Regions from separate parts of the Paenibacillus medicaginis genome, predicted to be linked through region 1. Evidence: riboswitches for the same ligand, from Rfam matches in the RefSeq annotation. Region 1 holds a riboswitch; each other region holds the start of a gene.
What was found. A riboswitch is a leader RNA that binds a small molecule or an ion and turns the genes downstream of it on or off. The one in region 1 is predicted to bind cyclic di-AMP.
Positions count from the first base shown of each region.

Region 2: linked by a shared signal. The riboswitch ahead of ACE5LO_RS15960 (C40 family peptidase) and the one ahead of ACE5LO_RS21910 (resuscitation-promoting factor) in region 1 are both predicted to bind cyclic di-AMP.
Region 3: linked by a shared signal. The riboswitch ahead of ACE5LO_RS15280 (TrkH family potassium uptake protein) and the one ahead of ACE5LO_RS21910 (resuscitation-promoting factor) in region 1 are both predicted to bind cyclic di-AMP.

Region 1 is NZ_JBHIRY010000028.1:10,884-17,262, forward strand. Features, by position in the region: gene ACE5LO_RS21900 (HD domain-containing protein) at 1-381, shown strand, start outside; gene ACE5LO_RS21905 (TatD family hydrolase) at 496-1,272, shown strand; cyclic di-AMP (ydaO/yuaA leader) riboswitch at 1,475-1,730, shown strand; gene ACE5LO_RS21910 (resuscitation-promoting factor) at 2,014-3,153, shown strand; gene rnmV (ribonuclease M5) at 3,316-3,861, shown strand; gene rsmA (16S rRNA (adenine(1518)-N(6)/adenine(1519)-N(6))-dimethyltransferase RsmA) at 3,867-4,751, shown strand; gene yabG (sporulation peptidase YabG) at 4,838-5,728, shown strand; gene veg (biofilm formation stimulator Veg) at 5,907-6,176, shown strand; gene ACE5LO_RS21935 (small, acid-soluble spore protein, alpha/beta type) at 6,337-6,379, shown strand, end outside.
Region 2 is NZ_JBHIRY010000015.1:90,199-96,577, reverse strand. Features, by position in the region: gene purM (phosphoribosylformylglycinamidine cyclo-ligase) at 17-1,057, shown strand; gene ACE5LO_RS15975 (TetR/AcrR family transcriptional regulator) at 1,211-1,786, shown strand; gene ACE5LO_RS15970 (MFS transporter) at 1,859-3,079, shown strand; gene ACE5LO_RS15965 (hypothetical protein) at 3,063-3,272, opposite strand; cyclic di-AMP (ydaO/yuaA leader) riboswitch at 3,619-3,754, shown strand; gene ACE5LO_RS15960 (C40 family peptidase) at 3,759-4,232, shown strand; gene ACE5LO_RS15955 (heavy metal translocating P-type ATPase) at 4,417-6,379, shown strand, end outside.
Region 3 is NZ_JBHIRY010000014.1:82,769-89,147, forward strand. Features, by position in the region: gene sdhA (succinate dehydrogenase flavoprotein subunit) at 1-465, opposite strand, end outside; gene ACE5LO_RS15260 (succinate dehydrogenase cytochrome b558 subunit) at 537-1,205, opposite strand; gene ACE5LO_RS15265 (LysR family transcriptional regulator) at 1,481-2,386, shown strand; gene ACE5LO_RS15270 (hypothetical protein) at 2,675-2,920, opposite strand; gene ACE5LO_RS15275 (potassium channel family protein) at 2,970-3,635, opposite strand; gene ACE5LO_RS15280 (TrkH family potassium uptake protein) at 3,654-4,997, opposite strand; cyclic di-AMP (ydaO/yuaA leader) riboswitch at 5,054-5,201, opposite strand; gene ACE5LO_RS15285 (CPBP family intramembrane glutamic endopeptidase) at 5,455-6,379, shown strand, end outside.

The DNA.
Region 1 (6,379 bases):
CCTGTTCTGAGCGACCTGTGTTCGCGTTTTATGGATCGCAGGCTATATAAATATGTGCAAATCGACTCTATGGATAGGAGTATGATTGACGATTTGCGGGCCGCCCTTGCGAAGGCTGGACTTCACCCCGACTATGACTTGGAAATTGATTTTCCGACAGACCTTCCTTATGATGTATTCCGGAAGGACGGATCGACAGAGAATCAGATTTTGCTGCTTGGCCGGGAGGGCGGTGTGCGCGAAATATCTGAAGTGTCGGATATCGTACGCTCAATCAGCGGTATTCACCGGGGAAAATACCATCTGTATTACCCGCAAAATAAATTGGAGCAAATTAAGGATAAGCTGCCGCCCGACATCCAGAAATTGTTTGTAAAATAACCTTCAAATCATTTGTTTTTAATCTAAGCATCATGATATAGAAGATTGCAAAAATTGAAAATTGCCAAAGAAAGAAATTAATCTAAATTAAAACCAATTAAGGAGGAACAATCCTTGGAATTATTTGATACGCATACCCATCTTGATTCGCCGTCATTTAACGAAGACAGAGAGCAAATCATATCAAACGCCGTCGAAGCGGGAGTTACACGAATGGTCAATGTCGGGTTTAATAGAGAGACTATTCCCAGTACAATGGAGCTTGCTGAAACTTATGATTTTATTTATGCTGCTGTCGGATGGCATCCCGTTGATGCCATCACCATGCAGGATGGGGACTTGGAATGGATTGCATCGCTTTGCAAGCATGAGAAGGTCGTAGCCATTGGGGAAATTGGACTGGATTACCATTGGGATACTTCTCCGAAGGATGTTCAGCAGCGGGTGCTGCGCCAGCAAATCGGACTTGCCCGGGAGCTGGGGATGCCGATTGTCATTCACAACCGCGATGCGCACGAGGATATCGTGAAAATTTTGCGTGAAGAGAAAGCGCATGAGGTTGGAGGAATTATGCATTCGTTCTCTGGCAGCTGGGAAATTGCTAAATTATGTCTGAATATGGAATTTCATTTGTCCTTTGGAGGCCCGATTACATTCAAAAATGCGCGTCAGCCGAAAGAGGTTTTGGCGCAGGTGCCGCTGGATCGCTTATTGATTGAAACCGATTCCCCTTATCTGACTCCCCATCCCTTCAGAGGCAAACGAAACGAGTCGGCCTATGTGAGATTGGTGGCTGAGGCAGCTGCCCAAATCAAGGGAATTTCCGTCGAGGAATTGGCGGCGATCACCACCAAAAATGGGCTGGAACGATTTTACATACGGAGAGAATGAGAGATAAATCATTAAAAAAGTATCCTAGACAGAGCTAAACATAAAAATGTTCCGGGAAAACCGCGATTATTACAATATTTTAACCGATTATTTAGAGAAAAGCACTTGAAAGCTGCTTTACAACATGCATGTAAACAGGATATCATCGTTTCAGTGAATTATTGATGCTGTGTAAAGCGGCAAATTCAGTAGTTCATTTCATGAACCAGTCTCGCTTAATCTCTGTTATGGAGAACGGGGGAACCGATATGGTGGCAGGCCATAAGGAGAGCGTACAGACATAGACGTATTGTCGTGTGCATGTACCTTCGCTTATGCCGGACGTCATAGTTCGATTTCTTTTCTGGGTCTTAGGGGTGAATGTGAAGGCAGCCGCCATGAGCGGGTGACCTGAACTAGGGCGACTCTCTACGTCCGAATCCGACAGCTAACCCCGTAAGCGTATCAAGAGAGAAGCTACCTCGTGTATGGATTTTCCGCATATGTCATTGACGGAAGTCACGAAAGAGCTCTCTTAACTCTTTCTTGACTTTTTTAGTTTATGAATATGGGAGAATCTGCCCACATACTGTTACATAACGGAGTTATGAAGCAGTAAAGGGGGGCGCCATGCTGCGAAGACGGGAACATGATGCAGGGCAGGTTGCAGTCAGGCTTGTCTTGTAGAAAATCTGGTATAGTCGCGTCAACTTCAATCATGTATTACTCTCAGACGGCGAGGCTATGAAGGAGGACGGAGAAGTGGGAATTTTCCAACAAGGGGAGACCCATGAGTCACGCTCATCCAGCATGTCTTACGCGTTGCGATGGAGGCATGAAAAATTGCGCCATGCATCATTGGTCGCTATTTTTCTAATCGCACTAACAATCACAATCTCTATTCTGGTGTACACGCAGACAAAGAAACAAGTGGTTCTGGTCATCAACGGTCAGACGAAAGCGGTTGAGACCCGCGGAGAAAGTTTGCAGGATGTTCTGGAGGAGCATTCTATTACACTGGCACCCCATGACAAGATTTCCATGCCGGTGAACGGAGCTGTACAGAATGGGGAGCGGGTAGTCATTAAACGGGCTGCGCCAGTGAACGTATCCGCAGGCTATGAAACCAAACAGCTGTACACCACCGAAAATACAGTAGAAGACGCTATTCGAACCTTGGGCTACGAATTGTCACCGGAAGATAAGGTTTCCCCCTCACCGGATACCAGAATCTCTTCTAACATGGATATAAAAATTGTTCGTGTTACGAAGCAGAAGGTTCAACAAAAGGCAGAGATTCCTTACAGAGTCGTCAAGACGGCTGATCCAAGCTTGTACAAGGGAGATAATCGCACCTTGGTGAGCGGCAAGGATGGAGTCATGGTCCAGAATATTGAGAAGGTGTATCATGACGGGAAACTGATTTCAAAGCGTATGGTAAGCAAAGAAGTTGCTACGAATCGTGTTGACAAGGTTATTGCAGTAGGTACGAAGAAGAAACCTGTTGTACTGGCGGCATCTATCGGACCTTCCGGTTCCGCAAAGACGGCCGGTGCCAATACGATTAGCCGGGTAGGAATAGAATTTAAATATACAAAAGTTTTAAGCAATGTATCCATGACGGCTTACTCCGCACAGCAGCCTGGCATAGGCACCCGGACATCCTCCGGCACACGCGTTACTGAAGGACGCACCATTGCCGTGGACCCTAATGTCATCCCAATAGGCTGGTGGGTATATATTGAAGGTCTTGGCTTCCGTCGTGCTGAGGATACTGGCGGCGCCATAAAAGGCAACAAAATCGATGTGTATTATGAGAGTTTGAATCAGGCGATGAATTTTGGCCGTAAAACAGGAATGACAGTGTATGTCATCGGTCCGGTCAAACCGGAGTTGAATTAACCGCAGGCGGAAATGTTGGAGCTTGTAATTCAATCGCTGGTTAGGATAGTATTAAGAACATAAAGATGCCATGCTAAGAAGGGGAGGATCATCCTCTTCTTATTTTTATTTTGTGCTAAATGCCAAGCTCGGGATGAGAGCATCGGGAAGGAAGATAGATTCATGATTAAGGAAGTCATCGTAGTGGAGGGCCGGGATGATACGGTGGCCATCAAAAGGGCGGTCCAGGCCGACACGATTGAAACCGGCGGTTCTGCCATCAATGCCACGACGATTCGCAAAATTGCCATGGCTCAGAAGCGGCGGGGGATCATTATCCTGACCGATCCGGATCACGCCGGGGAGCGGATTCGCAAGATTATTGCCTCCAGGGTGCCGGGGTGCAAGCAGGCATTTATTCCTGAGGCGGAAGCGACCCGGAAAGGGGATATCGGGGTGGAGAATGCTTCTCCCGAAGCGATCCGTCACGCACTCGCCAGAGTTCATACTACGGTAGAGGATGCGCGCCCCCTGATCGATTGGGAGGACCTTATTGACGCGGGCATGATCACACATCCACGGGCGGCCTCCCGCAGGATGACGTTAGGCAACATCCTGGGCATCGGTTATTGCAACGGCAAGCAGCTTCATAAGCGGCTGACGATGTTCCAAATCAGCCGCGAGGAGTTCGCGGCGGCATTACAGCAAATTGAAAGCGAAGGATTGTGATGGACATGAAGGGTCTTGAAGATATTGCGACTCCCCGCCGGACCAAGGAGATCATTCAGAGGCACGGTTTCTCGTTCAAGAAGAGTCTGGGACAGAATTTTCTGGTTGACCAGAATATATTGCAAAAAATCGTGGCTGCCGCCGGATTGGATGAGACCAAGGGAGCGCTTGAGATCGGGCCGGGCATTGGAGCGCTGACGGAGCGGCTGGCCCGTTCGGCCAAGTGCGTAACGGCTGTGGAGATCGATCAGCGGCTTCTGCCCATTCTGGACGAAGTTATGGCACCGTACGACCAGGTGCGCGTACGTCACGGGGACGTGCTGAAGCTGGACCTTAAAGAAGTGTTCGCGGAGGACTTTGCGGATGTGGAAAAGGTCAGCGTGGTAGCCAATCTGCCTTATTACGTCACAACTCCCATCTTGATGAAGCTGCTGGAGGACAAGCTGCCTCTGGAGAATATCGTCGTCATGATTCAAAAGGAGGTAGCTGAACGAATGGCCGCGGCTCCAGGCTCCAAGGATTATGGCAGCTTGAGCATAGCGGTGCAGTATTACAGTGAGCCGGAGCTGGTCTGCATTGTGCCGCACACCGTATTCATTCCGCAGCCCAATGTGGAATCGGCGGTTATCCGGCTGCGTGTAAGACCGGAGCCACCGGTCCAGGTTCCGGACGAAAAGCATTTTTTTGAAGTCGTGCAGTCTGCCTTCGCGCAACGGCGCAAAACGATTGCTAACAACCTGAAGAGCCGATTCTTCACAAAAGAGAATAAGGATGCGTTAGAGCCCCTTTTGCGGTCCGCAGACATTGAACCCTCCAGAAGGGGAGAAACGCTCAGCATCGAAGAGTTCGCGCGTCTGAGCACGCTGTTGCTGGAAGCAGGCTATAAATAAACATCCGTTCTGCCATGCTTGATTTCAGACGGCCGGAACCAAAGCGGGGTATTGCCCATACGATGAAGCAGGGGTGATACACATTGATGATCATTGGAGACTTGGTCGTTCGTAAATCGTACGGCAGGGACGTGACGTTCCGCGTAGAGGAAGTCTGGCGCGATAATGCCATCATTAAAGGGACAGAGTTCCGGCTGCTGGCAGACTCCCCTATGAGCGATCTGGTCAAAGTGTCGACCGATCCGATGAACGGCATAACCAAACAGGCACAAATTAAAGCTTATCAATCCCTCTCTTCCCTGAAGCAGGAACGGCTGCAGCAGGCGGAACGGGGGCATGAGCTGCTGAACCAAAGCCAGGCCGCGAATGCATCCTATTTTGAAATGCCCGGCAAGGTGCTCCATTTGGACGGGGATGCCAACTATCTGCATAAAAGCATGAAGCTGTATGAACAGCTCAGGGTTCCGGCTGAGGGATATCATGTACATGAGTCCGCCATGGCGGACGTTCTGCTGAAGCTGCTTCCGCGCGCTCGCCCCGATATTCTCGTCATCACCGGGCATGACGGTGTGCTCAAAAAGCGTCAGCCTTATGATTTGTACAGTCTGTCCAGCTATAAAAATTCACAAAACTTCGTCTCTGCCATTCAGGTGGCAAGACAGTACGACAGAAATCTGGACTCGCTTACGATTGTAGCAGGGGCATGCCAGTCCCATTTTGAGGCGCTGCTCCGTACAGGAGCGAATTTTGCCAGTTCTCCCGGCCGTATTCTGATCCATGCGCTGGATCCGGTATATATTGCGGCCAAAGCCTCCTTTACGTCGATAAAGGACACGGTAAGTATGGGAGATATATTTAATCATACGATCAGCGGAAGCCAGGGGGTCGGGGGAGTGGAGACCCGGGGAAGCTATCGAATAGGTCTGCCCCGACTGGAAAATCTTTCAACATTGAAGGTGACACCATCCGCAATATAACACATGTATAGATTGAAACTGGTTATGTGCCGCCCTGCTTGCAGGGTTTTTTTGTGCATCATTTTTCATGAAAAATTAAATTGACAACACAATTTGTCTGCTGCTATAATATTTCCTTCGATTTGACAATGTCCACCAAATCCATTATAATGGGTCAGGAAAGAGGTGGTCGTTAACAATGGCTAAAAATTCGCTATTGGATATCAAACGCAGTCTCGATGCACATGTAGGGCAAAAGATTTTGCTGAAGGCTAACGGCGGTCGACGCAAGACCGTTGAACGAACTGGTGTATTGGAAGAAACGTACCCTTCTGTTTTTATTGTAAAGCTTGACCAAGAGCAGCAAAGCTGTAAGCGTGTTTCTTACAGTTATGCGGACATCCTTACAGAATCCGTGGAAGTTACTGTTTATGATGCCGATGGACCGATGGTTGTCGAGTATCACTAATGTAGCGTTCCATATATGCTTAATTTCACACGCAAGCGGCGCGGCTCATGGCTTCGCCGTTTTTTGCTGCTTGTATGCTCAGGATAGGATACCGCACCAGGGCACATACTATGGACGGGAATATTCATCCTGTTTCCATTTGCAAGGAGGCGGTTTACGAATGAGCCGAAGAAGAAGAGGAGTCATGTCAGAGGAACTGAAGT
Region 2 (6,379 bases), on a different contig from region 1:
CAAGGAGGCTGTAACCGTGTCAAATGAACTGTCTTATGAAAAATCTGGCGTTAACATCGATATCGCGGATGCTGCTAAAAAAGAAATGGCTGAGAGCATGATTACATCTGATTCGCGGGTAATAAACCGTCCCGGAGCGTTTGCTTCATTATTTGAAGCTCGATTTGAAGGTGTCGAAAATCCAGTATTAGTTCTCAAAGCAGAAGAGCCGGGATCCAAGCAATTGCTCGCTTTTCAAGAAGACAAGGTTGAAAGTATTTGTTACGATCTGATTAACCATTTGATCAATGACATCATTGTCATGGGAGCTAAACCGGAGGTTGTGCTGGATATTATTTTGTGTGGGAAAATGGAAAAAAATGTTGTTGTTCGTATTGTTCGTGGAATTTCTGATGCTTGTAAGGAACAAGATTGCCTCTTAATAGGCGGAGAGACTTCTGAACAGCCTCGTGTATTACCGGAAGGAGAATACATGCTTAATGCAAGTGTTCTCGGGGTTGTAGACAAGAGTAGAATTATTGATGGTTCACAAATCAAGATAGGGGATGTTGTGCTGGCCTTAGCTTCCAACGGACTTCATACGAACGGTTATTCTTTGGTAAGGAAGCTTTTGGAGACTCGCCCGGAAATTATGGATGAGAAAATCGAAGGAGAGTCCTTTATGGAGACCATTCTTAGACCGCATAAATGTTATTATCAAGAGCTAAAAAACCTTTTCCCTCAGTCTGTTATCAAGGGGATGGCTCATATCACTGGTGGTGGCATCGCAGGAAATCTGAACAGGATATTGCCACCCGGCACCTCTGCACGGATCGAGCTTGACCGGATGGAAATAATGAAAATATTTGAAATAATTAAAAATTATGGTCAAGTAAGCGATCAGGATATGCTAAAGACGTTCAATATGGGGGTCGGAATTACGCTGGTGGCGGATAAAAATGACGTACAAATGATTCGCCAGCATCTTCAAACAAAAGGCTGTGAAAGCTATATTATTGGCGAAATCATTGAAGGAGACCAACAGGTAACCTACACGGGCGAACTTAATTGGCAGTAATGATTTCGAGATGGTATACAGCAATGCTTCGTTCACGGAGCGTCTCACGTTGGCCTAAAGATCAATTGATCTTTAGGCTCCTTTAAAAAAATACTGGACTGATCATTTCGGAAAATGTATACTGTTATTAGCGAAGAGAAGGAAGGGATGATCATGGGACGCACCAAAGAATTTGACTATGAACAGGTGCTGCATAAAGCGATGCTCGTTTTCTGGGAAAAGGGCTATGAAGCAACGAGCATACCCGATTTGGTCAAAGCGATGGGCATCAGCCGATCGAGCATGTATGAAACGTTTGTGGACAAAGAAACGCTGTATGTGCAGGCCTTTAAGCATTATAAGAAGGTTTGGGAGAGGAAGCGGACCCTTCTGCGGCAAGCCACATCTGTAAAAGAGGGAGTCCGCCAGTATTTTGACCTGCATATTGCAGGCGCATATGACGAAGCCTATCCTAAAGGCTGTCTCGTGACAAACACGATCGTCTCGGCCGATTCTCCTCACCAGGAGTTTCACCAATTGACCCGGGAAAGCCTGAATGAGCTTGAGCGGTTATTTTATGAGCTTCTTAAAAAAGGTCAACAGAGCGGAGAAATCAGCCCAGACAAAGACATCAAAGTCCTTACATCCCTATTGCTTCACTTGAACCATGGCATAAACGTTGTGGCCAGATCCACAAGTGACAGGCGAGCGGCTGAAGACATGATAGCTGCGGTCATTGAAATGCTGTAGCTATATTTTTTTTGAATTTTCCGGAACATTCATTCCTGTAAAATGAAATCAAAATGTAAAGGAGCCCTTCTTATGAGTTCAATGGGAAATCAAGCGGTTATAAAATCTGTTCCGACGTGGCTTACGCTTTTTCTGGCCATCTCGTGTGGCATCATTGTGGCTAATTTATATTATGCCCAGCCTTTGGTGGGGGAAATCAGCTCGTCCATCGGGCTATCCTCGGGAGCGGCGGGCCTGATTGTTACTCTGACGCAGATTGGCTACGGCATCGGCCTGCTGTTTGTCGTCCCTTTGGGGGATGTGCTTGAAAATAGGAAGCTGGTGGTAGGGGCACTGTTCCTTACTATACTGTCTTTGCTTACCCTGGCGGCGGCTCCAAGCGCCGCGCTGTTCCTTCTTGCGTCCGCAATGATCGGGATCGGCTCGGTGGCGGCTCAGATTCTGGTGCCGTATGCGGCGCATCTTGCGCCTGACGAATCCCGCGGCAGGGTAGTGGGCAATGTCATGAGCGGTTTGCTGCTGGGCATTATGCTTGCACGCCCGCTGTCCAGCATGGTGGCTGATCTGCTGGGCTGGCGTTCCGTATTCGTTTTATCCTCTGTATTGATTTTTGTCCTGGCTCTCGTTCTGGCCAAGGCGCTTCCTGCCAGAAAGCCGGTGACAAACGAACCTTACTCCAGGCTCATCGGCTCGATGTGGCATCTGCTGAAAACTACGCCAATCCTGCGGCGCCGGGCCATTTATCATGCTGCTGTATTTGGGACCTTCAGCTTGTTCTGGACGACGGTTTCGCTGTTACTGACAGGGCCTGCATTTCATTTTTCACAAATGGAAGTGGCATTGTTTGCCTTAGCGGGAGTATCCGGCGCGATTGCGGCCCCCATCGCAGGCCGTCTGGCAGATCGGGGCTGGATTCGGACGGCGACAGGGCTCGCTTTGGCCGCAGTTATCATTGCACTGGCTCTGCCTTTCATGGTTCATACCCGTTCGGTGTTTACCGTATCCATATTAGTCTTTTCTGCGATTCTTTTGGACATGGGCGTGTCGGCTAATCTGGTTCTCAGCCAGCGTGCGATTTTTGCCCTTGGAGCCGAGGTGCGCAGCCGGTTGAACGGTTTGTTTATGGCTATCTTTTTTGCAGGTGGAGCCCTGGGTTCTGCGGCTGGAGGATGGGCTTATGACCTGGGGGGCTGGAAGGCTGCGTCCGTCATAGGCATTGCACTGCCAGCCATGGCACTGATCTATTATTTTACGGAGAGAAAACAGGTTCAAGAGGCTACAGCATCAAAATAACGTATACCCCCGCCAACACAAGATACAAAATGGAGTAGCGGCGGTCGGTTTTCCAATCCCGGACAGCCATGGCTATAAACAGGACGAACAAGGCATAAGGGGTTATGTTATATTCCACAAAAAATAATGAGCAGATCAGTGCGATCAGTACAGTTCCTACAATTACGTTATACCAAAGAGGATACCTTTTCATTTCACCATCTCCCATTGCTTGTTAAATCTATATTAACATAAGATTAACTCGCCTCCGCAAGAAGTTCCGACTCCGATAATATGGAAGCATCCAACCGGTCAAAGGTACTGCCCCGACCGGTTTTTTTACACGCCATCTTAACCGGGGTTTTCCTCCAATCTGCGTGTAATATGTTTCTCGATACAGCTAACTATGCATTGCGTGTTTACATTTTTGTTTCTTTTATGTTACTTTTATGAACTGCAATTTTTTGTTGGTATATAGCCGCTGCCACCTTCTATCAAAAGGGTTTTTCTTCCATTGACAAAGAGAGGTTGGGTATATTACCCTGATTAAGGTTACAAAATTTTAATATTTGCCGAATTTCATTGTGTTTGAAAACGGGGGAACCATTCCGGGTGAATTATTCTTGTACATAAAAGAGTAAAGGGAACCTTCTACCTAACCCTCAGCTAACTCCGTAGGCGTTGAAGGGAGAACATTTTTTTGAAAAAAGCGATATTGTCGATTTTTGGAGCCGCCGTACTGTTTACATCCGGGGCTGCCACTACACATGCCAGCGAAGCACAAATCAACAGCTATGTTAGTCAGGTTGCAGGTACTCCATACAAATATGGGGGCACCACAACTGCAGGATTCGATTGTTCCGGTTTTATTCTGTACATATTCAACAAGTTTAGTTTGGACTTGCCCCGCACTTCCCAACAGCAGGCTAACGAAGGTGTAGCAGTCGCCAAAGAAGATCTCCGGGCGGGAGACCTGGTGTTTTTTAACACAAGCGGACGCGGCATTTCCCATGCCGGCATCTATGTGGGGAACAATCAGTTTGCCCATTCCTCAAGCAGCCAGGGTGTTACTGTCAGCAGCCTGTCAGAGTCTTATTATCAAAACAGATATGTAACGGCCCGCCGCGTCATCAGCCAGACAAGCTATGCCCAAATGGTGAGCGAAGCGCGTTGAATGGAAAAGGACAAGCCTGAAATTATTTTCAGGCTTGTCCTTTTTTTACTGTCAGGTCATCTGCCTTGCATAGAATGGGAATACTGCATTGACAATCTTCTCCTTCACTACATATAATAAGTTCAAAACACATGAACAATTATTCATATATAGTTATTTGGCTGCCAGGAAGGGGAGAAGCCTAATGGGTACAGCGGTTGAAAAGGTGAAACGGGAGCTTATACTGGAAGGCCTGGACTGTGCGAATTGCGCCATGAAGATTGAGAACGGTGTGAAGAAGCTGGACGGGGTTATGGACTGTTCTGTTAACTTTGTAAGCAAGACACTTACGATGGAAGTGGACAAAACGCATGATCAGGATGTCGTCACAGCAGCCAAGAAAAAAGTGAATCAGTTGGAGCCTCATATTCAGGTCGTGGAGAAGGGGAACGGAGCTGCTGCGAAAGCGGCCATAAGCCATGCGGCTGCACAGCATGGTCATAACCACGATCATGGTCATACTCATGACCACGATCATGCTCACGACCACAGTCACGGGCACAGCCATGATCATGGGGCAGGCAATACGAAACGCATGATCATTCACTTGATTGCAGGTGCCCTTCTAACAGGAGTCGGGCTATTGTCACCTGTTACGGGAGTAGCGGAGTTTGTGCTGTTTACCATCGCTTATCTTATTGTTGGCGGTGACATTGTCCTCAGAGCTGTCAAAAATATCCTCAGAGGCCAGGTGTTTGACGAGCATTTTCTGATGTCTCTCGCCACCATCGGCGCCTTTGCCATTCAGCAGTATCCCGAGGGCGTGGCCGTCATGCTGTTCTATCAGGTAGGTGAGCTGTTCCAGAGCATAGCTGTGAACCGGTCGCGCAAATCCATCAGCAGCCTGATGGATATCCGGCCTGATTATGCCAATCTGCAGATGGGGAATGAGACGAAGCGGGTAGCCCCGGAAGAGGTTCGTGTCGGTGATCTCATCATAGTGAAGCCTGGCGAACGGGTGCCGCTTGACGGCAAAGTGCTGGAGGGCAGAACCGCCATGGACACCTCGGCTTTAACAGGCGAATCCGTGCCGCGCGAGGTCGAGCCCGGGGATGAGGTATTAAGCGGCTTTGTTAACAAAAACGGAGTATTGACCGTTGAGGTTACTAAAAGCTACGGTGAATCCACCGTTTCCAAAATTTTGGAGCTGGTACAAAATGCAAGCAGCAAGAAGGCGCCAACGGAACAGTTTATTACAAAATTCGCACGTTATTATACGCCGGTCGTCGTCATTGTCGCCACCCTGCTGGCTATCGTGCCGCCATTGCTGATCAGTGGTGCCACGTTTTCCGAATGGGTCTACCGTGCTTTGGTATTTCTGGTCATTTCCTGCCCGTGCGCGTTGGTGGTGTCCATTCCGCTCGGATTTTTCGGCGGGATCGGGGCGGCTTCCAGGCAGGGTGTGCTCGTGAAGGGCAGCAACTATCTTGAAGCCCTGAATGATGTAAAATATGTCGTATTCGATAAAACAGGCACCCTTACGAAAGGGGCCTTTACCGTGACCGGGATTTATCCGGCTAACGGGGCAACCCGGGAGGAGCTGCTCCGCAGCGCTGCTTATGCCGAGCTCCATTCCAATCACCCGATTGCCGAATCCATTCGCGCAGCTTATGGGCAAGAGCTGCAGGCGGCGGATGTTCAGGAATATAACGAAATCGCGGGCCACGGCATTCAGGTGCAGTTTGAAGGCAAACAGATTCTGGCCGGCAATGCCAAGCTCATGAACCGGGAGCAGATTCCTTTCAAGACACCTGAAGAACCGGGAACAGTCGTGCACGTAGCTATCGATGGGAGCTATGCGGGGTATATCGTCATTGCGGACGAGATTAAAGAGGATGCGGAACAGACCATCCGCTCCTTGAAAGAGCTGGGCATGAAGAAGACGATCATGCTTACCGGTGATGCGAAAGCTGTTGGTGAGGCCGTAGGCCGGAAGCTTGGTCTGGACGAAGTGCACGCCGAGCTCCTGCCGCAGCATAAGGTAGAGGAGATTGAGAGGCTGGACCGGCAAAAAGCACGCAGGGACAAAATTGCTTTTATCGGTGACGGCATGAATGATACTCCCGTACTGGCGCGGGCCGATGTCGGGATTGCCATGGGCGGATTGG
Region 3 (6,379 bases), on a different contig from region 1:
ATACTTTGTAACCAGACCAGCCGATTCCCAGCGGCGGACTTGCTCGTCCAGGGCGTACAGCAACTGCTGTCCAGTCGTCGCGCCCGCAAACGCCGTACGGTGATGCTGTGTACCCCCGAAGCGGCGGAAATCCAGCAGACCCTCGGGCGTGCGGTTGAACATTACGCCCATGCGGTCCATCAGGTGAATGATACCGGGTGCGGCTTCGCACATTGCTTTTACCGGCGGCTGATTGGCAAGGAAGTCTCCGCCGTATACCGTATCGTCAAAATGGATCCAAGGGGAGTCGCCCTCCCCTTTCGTATTTACCGCTCCATTGATGCCGCCCTGCGCGCAAACGGAGTGCGAACGTTTTACCGGAACCAATGAAAACAGATCTACGTGAACCCCTGCCTCAGCCGCTTTGATGGTCGCCATCAGCCCGGCCAGGCCGCCGCCCACGATAATGATATTGATTGCTGCCATGAATGCTCACTCCTTCTTGAATAATGCATGGGTATAAGACTCGGGGCGCTTTGGTCCCCCGGAAACGGAACTTAAACTTTCAAGGCCCCAATCCATTGCGTAAGTGCCGTTGCCTCCTGGAATTCAGCCCCGCGGAATGCGAAGAGTGTTGCAATAAACATAATCGACATGATGGCAAAAATGCTCATGCAAATATAGGAGGACACACGCTGCGCACGCGGCCCAACCGTAATGCCCCAGCTTACGAAAAAGGACCAGAGGCCGTTGGCAAAATGGAAGGATACAGCTACGACACTGATCAGGTAAAGAACAAAGAACAGTGGATTGGTCACTATATTGTGCATCAATCCGCCAAGCTCTGCATGCGTTACATTGCCGAGCGCAACCTGAAAGCGTGTATCGTACACGTGCCAGATGATAAATACAAAAGCGATGATTCCCGTAATGCGCTGCAGGAGATACCTCCAGTTCCGCTCGTATCCGTAATTATTGACGTTCGGCCTGGCCTGATACGCAATATACAAACCATAAATACCGTGAAACAGCAACGGCAGATAAATGAGGAAGATCTCCAGCACTAATACGAGCGGCAGGCCGTTCAGGAATGCCACGCTCCGGTTAAAGCCTTCCTTGCCGCCCTCCACAGCCGAAAAGTTGGTGATCAAATGCTCAACGAAAAACAGACCGAGCGGAATGACACCGAGCAGCGAGTGAATCTTGCGGGAATAATACCCTTTCATACGTTGTGTACCCCTTTCCAATAACAGCGTTTTCATATGATATATTCATAACAACAGCTCCCGGACGGGAGGATGCGACAAAGTGTTCCATACATTTACACATCCAAATTTGAACAACTTGTGTCGCTTACATGTTACTCCTTTTTATCTTATAATGGAATTGCAATATATTTATTAAATGTTATACCTTTTATGCATATGTCACATGAAAGCCCGTTAGCACCCTTCTGATCCGGCCATAACGCCGAAAATTCAGCAGAAAGGAACCCTATTTCATGTTTGAAGAAATGAACGCCTATGCCGTCGTAGTTGAGCAGTCCAGCCTGAATAAAGCCTCAAAGCTGTTAAATTTGTCACAGCCTGCCTTGTCCCGTAAAATCGCCAAGCTGGAAGAGGAACTGGGAGTCAAGCTGTTCAACCGCCGCGGAAAACGCCTGGAGCTCACTTCTCCCGGCCGGTTCGTATACACCTTTGCCCTGGAGCAGCGGCAGCGGCAAATCCGCTTCCTGCAAAAGCTGTCACAGTATAAAAACGAAGGCGGGACCGAGCTGACACTCGGGGCGAGCCTTACAACGATTCAAACAACCCTGCCCACGCTGGTGGAGGCCTTCATGAACAAACATCCGCACACCGAGCTCAAGCTGCTGACAGGCAAGACACATGAGATCGTCGGTTTTGTGCGGGACAAGAAGGCTGATGCGGGCATTGTTGGCTCTGCCATTGAAGAACCGGGCCTGAGCTGTATCCCCCTGTTTGACGACCATCTGGAACTGGTCGTTCCGGCCGGCCATCCGTTGACTGCACAAAGCGGCATGATCGGGATGGCCAATCTGCAGAGCCTGCCGATGATCACCTTCTCCAAAGGCACCTGGTACAGGCGGTTGACCGACGAATTGTTCCAGTTAAGCGGAATTATGCCCGATATCCGTATGGAAATCGACTCCTTCGAGGCGATCGTCCGGCTGCTGCCGACCTGCAAGGCCGCCGCGCTGCTGCCGAAGTCTTATCTGCGTCCCGAGCTGTTGCGGGATAACGGCCTGGTGGCGCTCTATATTCCGGAGCTGAAGGAGACCCGGCGCACAACCTGCCTCATCTATTCCGAGACCGCCGAGCACGGTCCGACGGCCAGACAATGGATCGGGGAAACCCGCGCCTCCTTTGCCGGGTACCGGATGGTGTGAGGTAAAAGGTGTACGGCTCCGAGACGCTCCGAAAACGAAGCATTCCTACAATCGCTGTTGACCCTTCGGGCCAAAGGCGACCGCTTCGCTTTTCCGGAATTGCTTCGTCTTCTCCGCTGGTATCGTGCATACCCCTCTTACAAGAAAAGTAAGAAGAAAGGTCAAGGACAGGGAAGACTCCCTTTGTCCTTGACCTTGTTTCCTATTTCTAATTCTTCATCCGCAATCCGAGCAAAGTCGTTGCTTTTAGGGAGCTTGTTATGGGTACTGTCAACTTCTTACCCTAGCCTATCGGCGCTTTGCCTGTTTTTCATTCCCTCGCTTGAAATTGCCTGTTACCTTGGCCATAATCAACTGCTCTTCTTTGCTGTCGTTGGCAGTAGCGATTCGCTGCAGGAACTTTTCACTGTCTTTTCCTTGCAAAATCATCACTTGTCTGCCTTGCCAGTACAGAATCACTTTTTGGTCCTTCGTGCTGCGGTAGGAAAATACTTCTTCCTCCAACCGGCCTCGTTTACCGATGTTATTGTCCAAGTTATCCCCACTTATTTTTTAATGAATACGTATAGAATAGACAGAATGATTACTGGTTCACGACCTCTTCCTCGAAACGTCCGATATTATTGTTCGTGCCGATGATGACCATGATGTCATCGCAGTGAACCTTATCCATTGCTGTAGGCGCAATCAGCACCCCGTTGCTGGTGTGAATGGCCACGATGCTGCAGCCGAAACGGGTCCGTGTATTCAGCTCAGACAGCGTTTTGCCGTTCAGGCATGCCGGCACATTCAGTTCCGCAATGGTGTAGTCCTTGGAAAGCTGCAGATAATCAAGCAGATTGGGGGTGACCAGCTGGTGGGCGACCCGTATGCCCATATCCCGTTCCGGATACACGATACGGTCCACCCCCAGCTTTTCCAGCGCCCTTCCGTGCAGCTTGGAGATCGCTTTGGCCACCACGGTCTTGATGCCCAGTTCCTTCAATAGAATAGTAGCGAGAATGCTCATCTGAATATCATCTCCGATCGCCACGATGCCGCAATCCATATTGCGGACTCCGATGGAGCGGAGCAACTGTTCATCGGTGGCATCGCCGGTCACCACATGGGTCAGATACTCACTCATTTCTTCCACGACATCTTCATCCCTGTCGATGCCAAGCACCTCATATCCCATTTCCATAAGCTGCATTGCCAGGCTGGAGCCAAAACGTCCCAAACCGATAACCACGAACTGCTGAATTTTCATTGCTGATCTGTAACTCCCTTATCCTATAATCATTTTGCCTTCCGGGTGGCGATAAAGCTCCTTGCTCTGCTTTTTGCCCAAAGCATAAGCAAGCGTGATCGGTCCGAGTCTGCCCGCAAACATCGTGAAACTGATCAATATTTTGCCGATCACCGATAAATCCGGCGTCAGCCCCATGGAAAGCCCGACTGTTCCGAATGCAGAGGTCGTTTCGAACAGAATCATCAGAAAATGACGATCCTCTGTAGTCGTCAAGATCATCGTAACAGCTATCACGAGAAAAAGGGCGAGCAGTGTAATCGTGAGTGCTTTCAAAATACGATCCTGAGCCAGACGGTAACGGTAAATCACGATATCTTCCCTTCCGCGAATCATGGACACAACAGCTCCAGCCATGATCGTAAAGGTTGTCGTTTTGATGCCGCCCCCCGTTGAGCCTGGAGACGCACCGATAAACATCAATATAATAATGAAAAACTGCGTGGCCTGACGGAGTCCCGCAATATCCAGCGTATTGGCGCCCGCCGTACGCGGCGTAACCGACTGGAACAGCGATCCCAGGATTTTGCCTGACCAGGGAAGGCTGCCCAGCGTCTTCGGATTCGTGAATTCAAAAACAAAGATGACCAGCGCACCTGTAACAATAAGCACCGCTGTCGCTGTAAGCACAACCTTGGTGTGCAGGGAAAGCTTCTTTCTCTTGCGGTATTCCACCAAATCCGACATGACGACAAACCCGATACCGCCGGTAACGATCAAAAACATGGCTGTAAAGTTGATAACCGGATCGTTGACGTATAACGTCAAGCTGCGGAATTCGCCAAACAGATCAAAACCCGCATTGTTGAACATCGAAATGGCATGCCACACCCCGAAATAAATAGCTCTGCCTACAGGCATGTCAAAGGACCAGCGGACCGCGAACACCACGGCACACACTGCTTCTATGGTCAGCGAGTACAACAGCACCTTGCGGATCAGGGCGACAATGCCCTCCATGGAGGTCTGATTCATCGCTTCTTGAAGAATCAGCCGCTCCTTCAGCGAAATTCTGCGTTTGAACACAAGAGCCAGCAAGGTAGCCATTGTCATGAAGCCAAGGCCTCCGATCTGAATTAACAGCGCGAGGACGACCTGACCGAACACCGTGAAATGCGTGCCTGTATCCACAACGACCAGACCGGTCACACAAGTAGCCGACGTTGCGGTGAACAAGGCGTCAATAAAAGGCAGTGGCACCCCCGACGTATTGGAGATTGGCAGCATAAGCAGTCCTGCACCGAGCAAAATAATAAGGGCAAAACCGCTCACGAGAATGCGCGGAGGGGAAAGGCGCAGCCATTTCAATTTGGGAATTATCATTATACACCTCTAGAAAAAGTCATTAAAAAAAGACACCGGAAAACCAAGTGCCTGACCAGGTTCCTGCCTGCAGCCTACGAGGTTAGCTGACGGATTCGGGCCGCAGAAATCGCCCTATTCAGACCCGGCCCATGACCAGGTGCGAAATTCACCCCAATTAAATGGTTCCCCCGTATTCATAACGAAATTCGGCTTGTATGCAATTGCAAACAAATTATAAACCTTCTCCTTGTACATCACAAAAGATGCTTTTCATGAAAAAGGCTCAAATAACGCCAATTCAGAGCAAAAGAAGCGTTCCAGCTCTCATGAATCCTACATTATTGTATTCTTTCATCTTTTTCATCGCATTTACACACGCTCATGAAGCGATGACGGTCCATTCATCCCCTTCCTGCAAAGGAAAGGAACTTCTCACGGAAAGATGTTAAAATGGTCCATATGAAGGAGGTATTAGATGAATCCCATCGGAAAACCGGTTAAATTAACCGCTGATTTCAAGAAGCTGAGCACCCTGGGCATCATCGGCCTCGCCGTGTTTCTGCTGCTGCAGGTACTGCTGCCGGTTCTCGCATCCTTAAGCCAGAATCAGCCAGGGGAGGCAATCAGCAAACAGAAGGCTGTTGAGCGCGCAGAAGGCTTTGCCAAGTCCGTTTTGGGTTTTAAAGAGTCGGCAGGGGAAATGCCCGCTCCCGCCTATGAAGCACACGCCGAACTGTACGGGTATCTTTCCAAAGAGCAGCTTATCCCTGAATACAATCGGAAGTGGGGCGGGAAGTATCCTTACGAATTTTACCGGGTCAGCCTTCCCGACCCGGCGCAGGACCACACCGTCATGGTTGATGTCGGTCTGCAGACGGGGAAGCCTGTCGGTTTTATTATTCAAAACGGAGACGGATTTTATAACAACACCGAAGCTCTTCCTGACGGTGAAACCCGGAGCGGACTGCTGCGGGCGTACGAAGAAGGTATGCCGCTTGCAGATAAAAAGGCTTTGGCTGCCCCTTTACTGAAGCAAATGGGGTATAACACGGAAAATCTAACCGTTGAGACCAGGGAAAGTGAGCCTGGACTTACCTATTCGGACGAAGGAAGCAAGATCGGGGATGCTATGCTTCAGGTCAGACTGACGTTTGAAAACGGGGGTGTCCGCTCTCTGGAGTCCTCCTTTGCCGTTCCTTCTTCCCATACGGAATATGTCGATCAACAGACGAAACTTGCCAACCTTTTGTACTATATCGGCTACATGCTGTTTTCCTTCGTGCTCGGTGTGCTTGCCGTGGTGTACAGCAGCTTGACCCGGCGTCATACCTCGTTTACCCGCGGTATTATTCTGAGCTTCGTTTATTTTGCCATTTCGGTGCTGACTCTGCTCAACATGA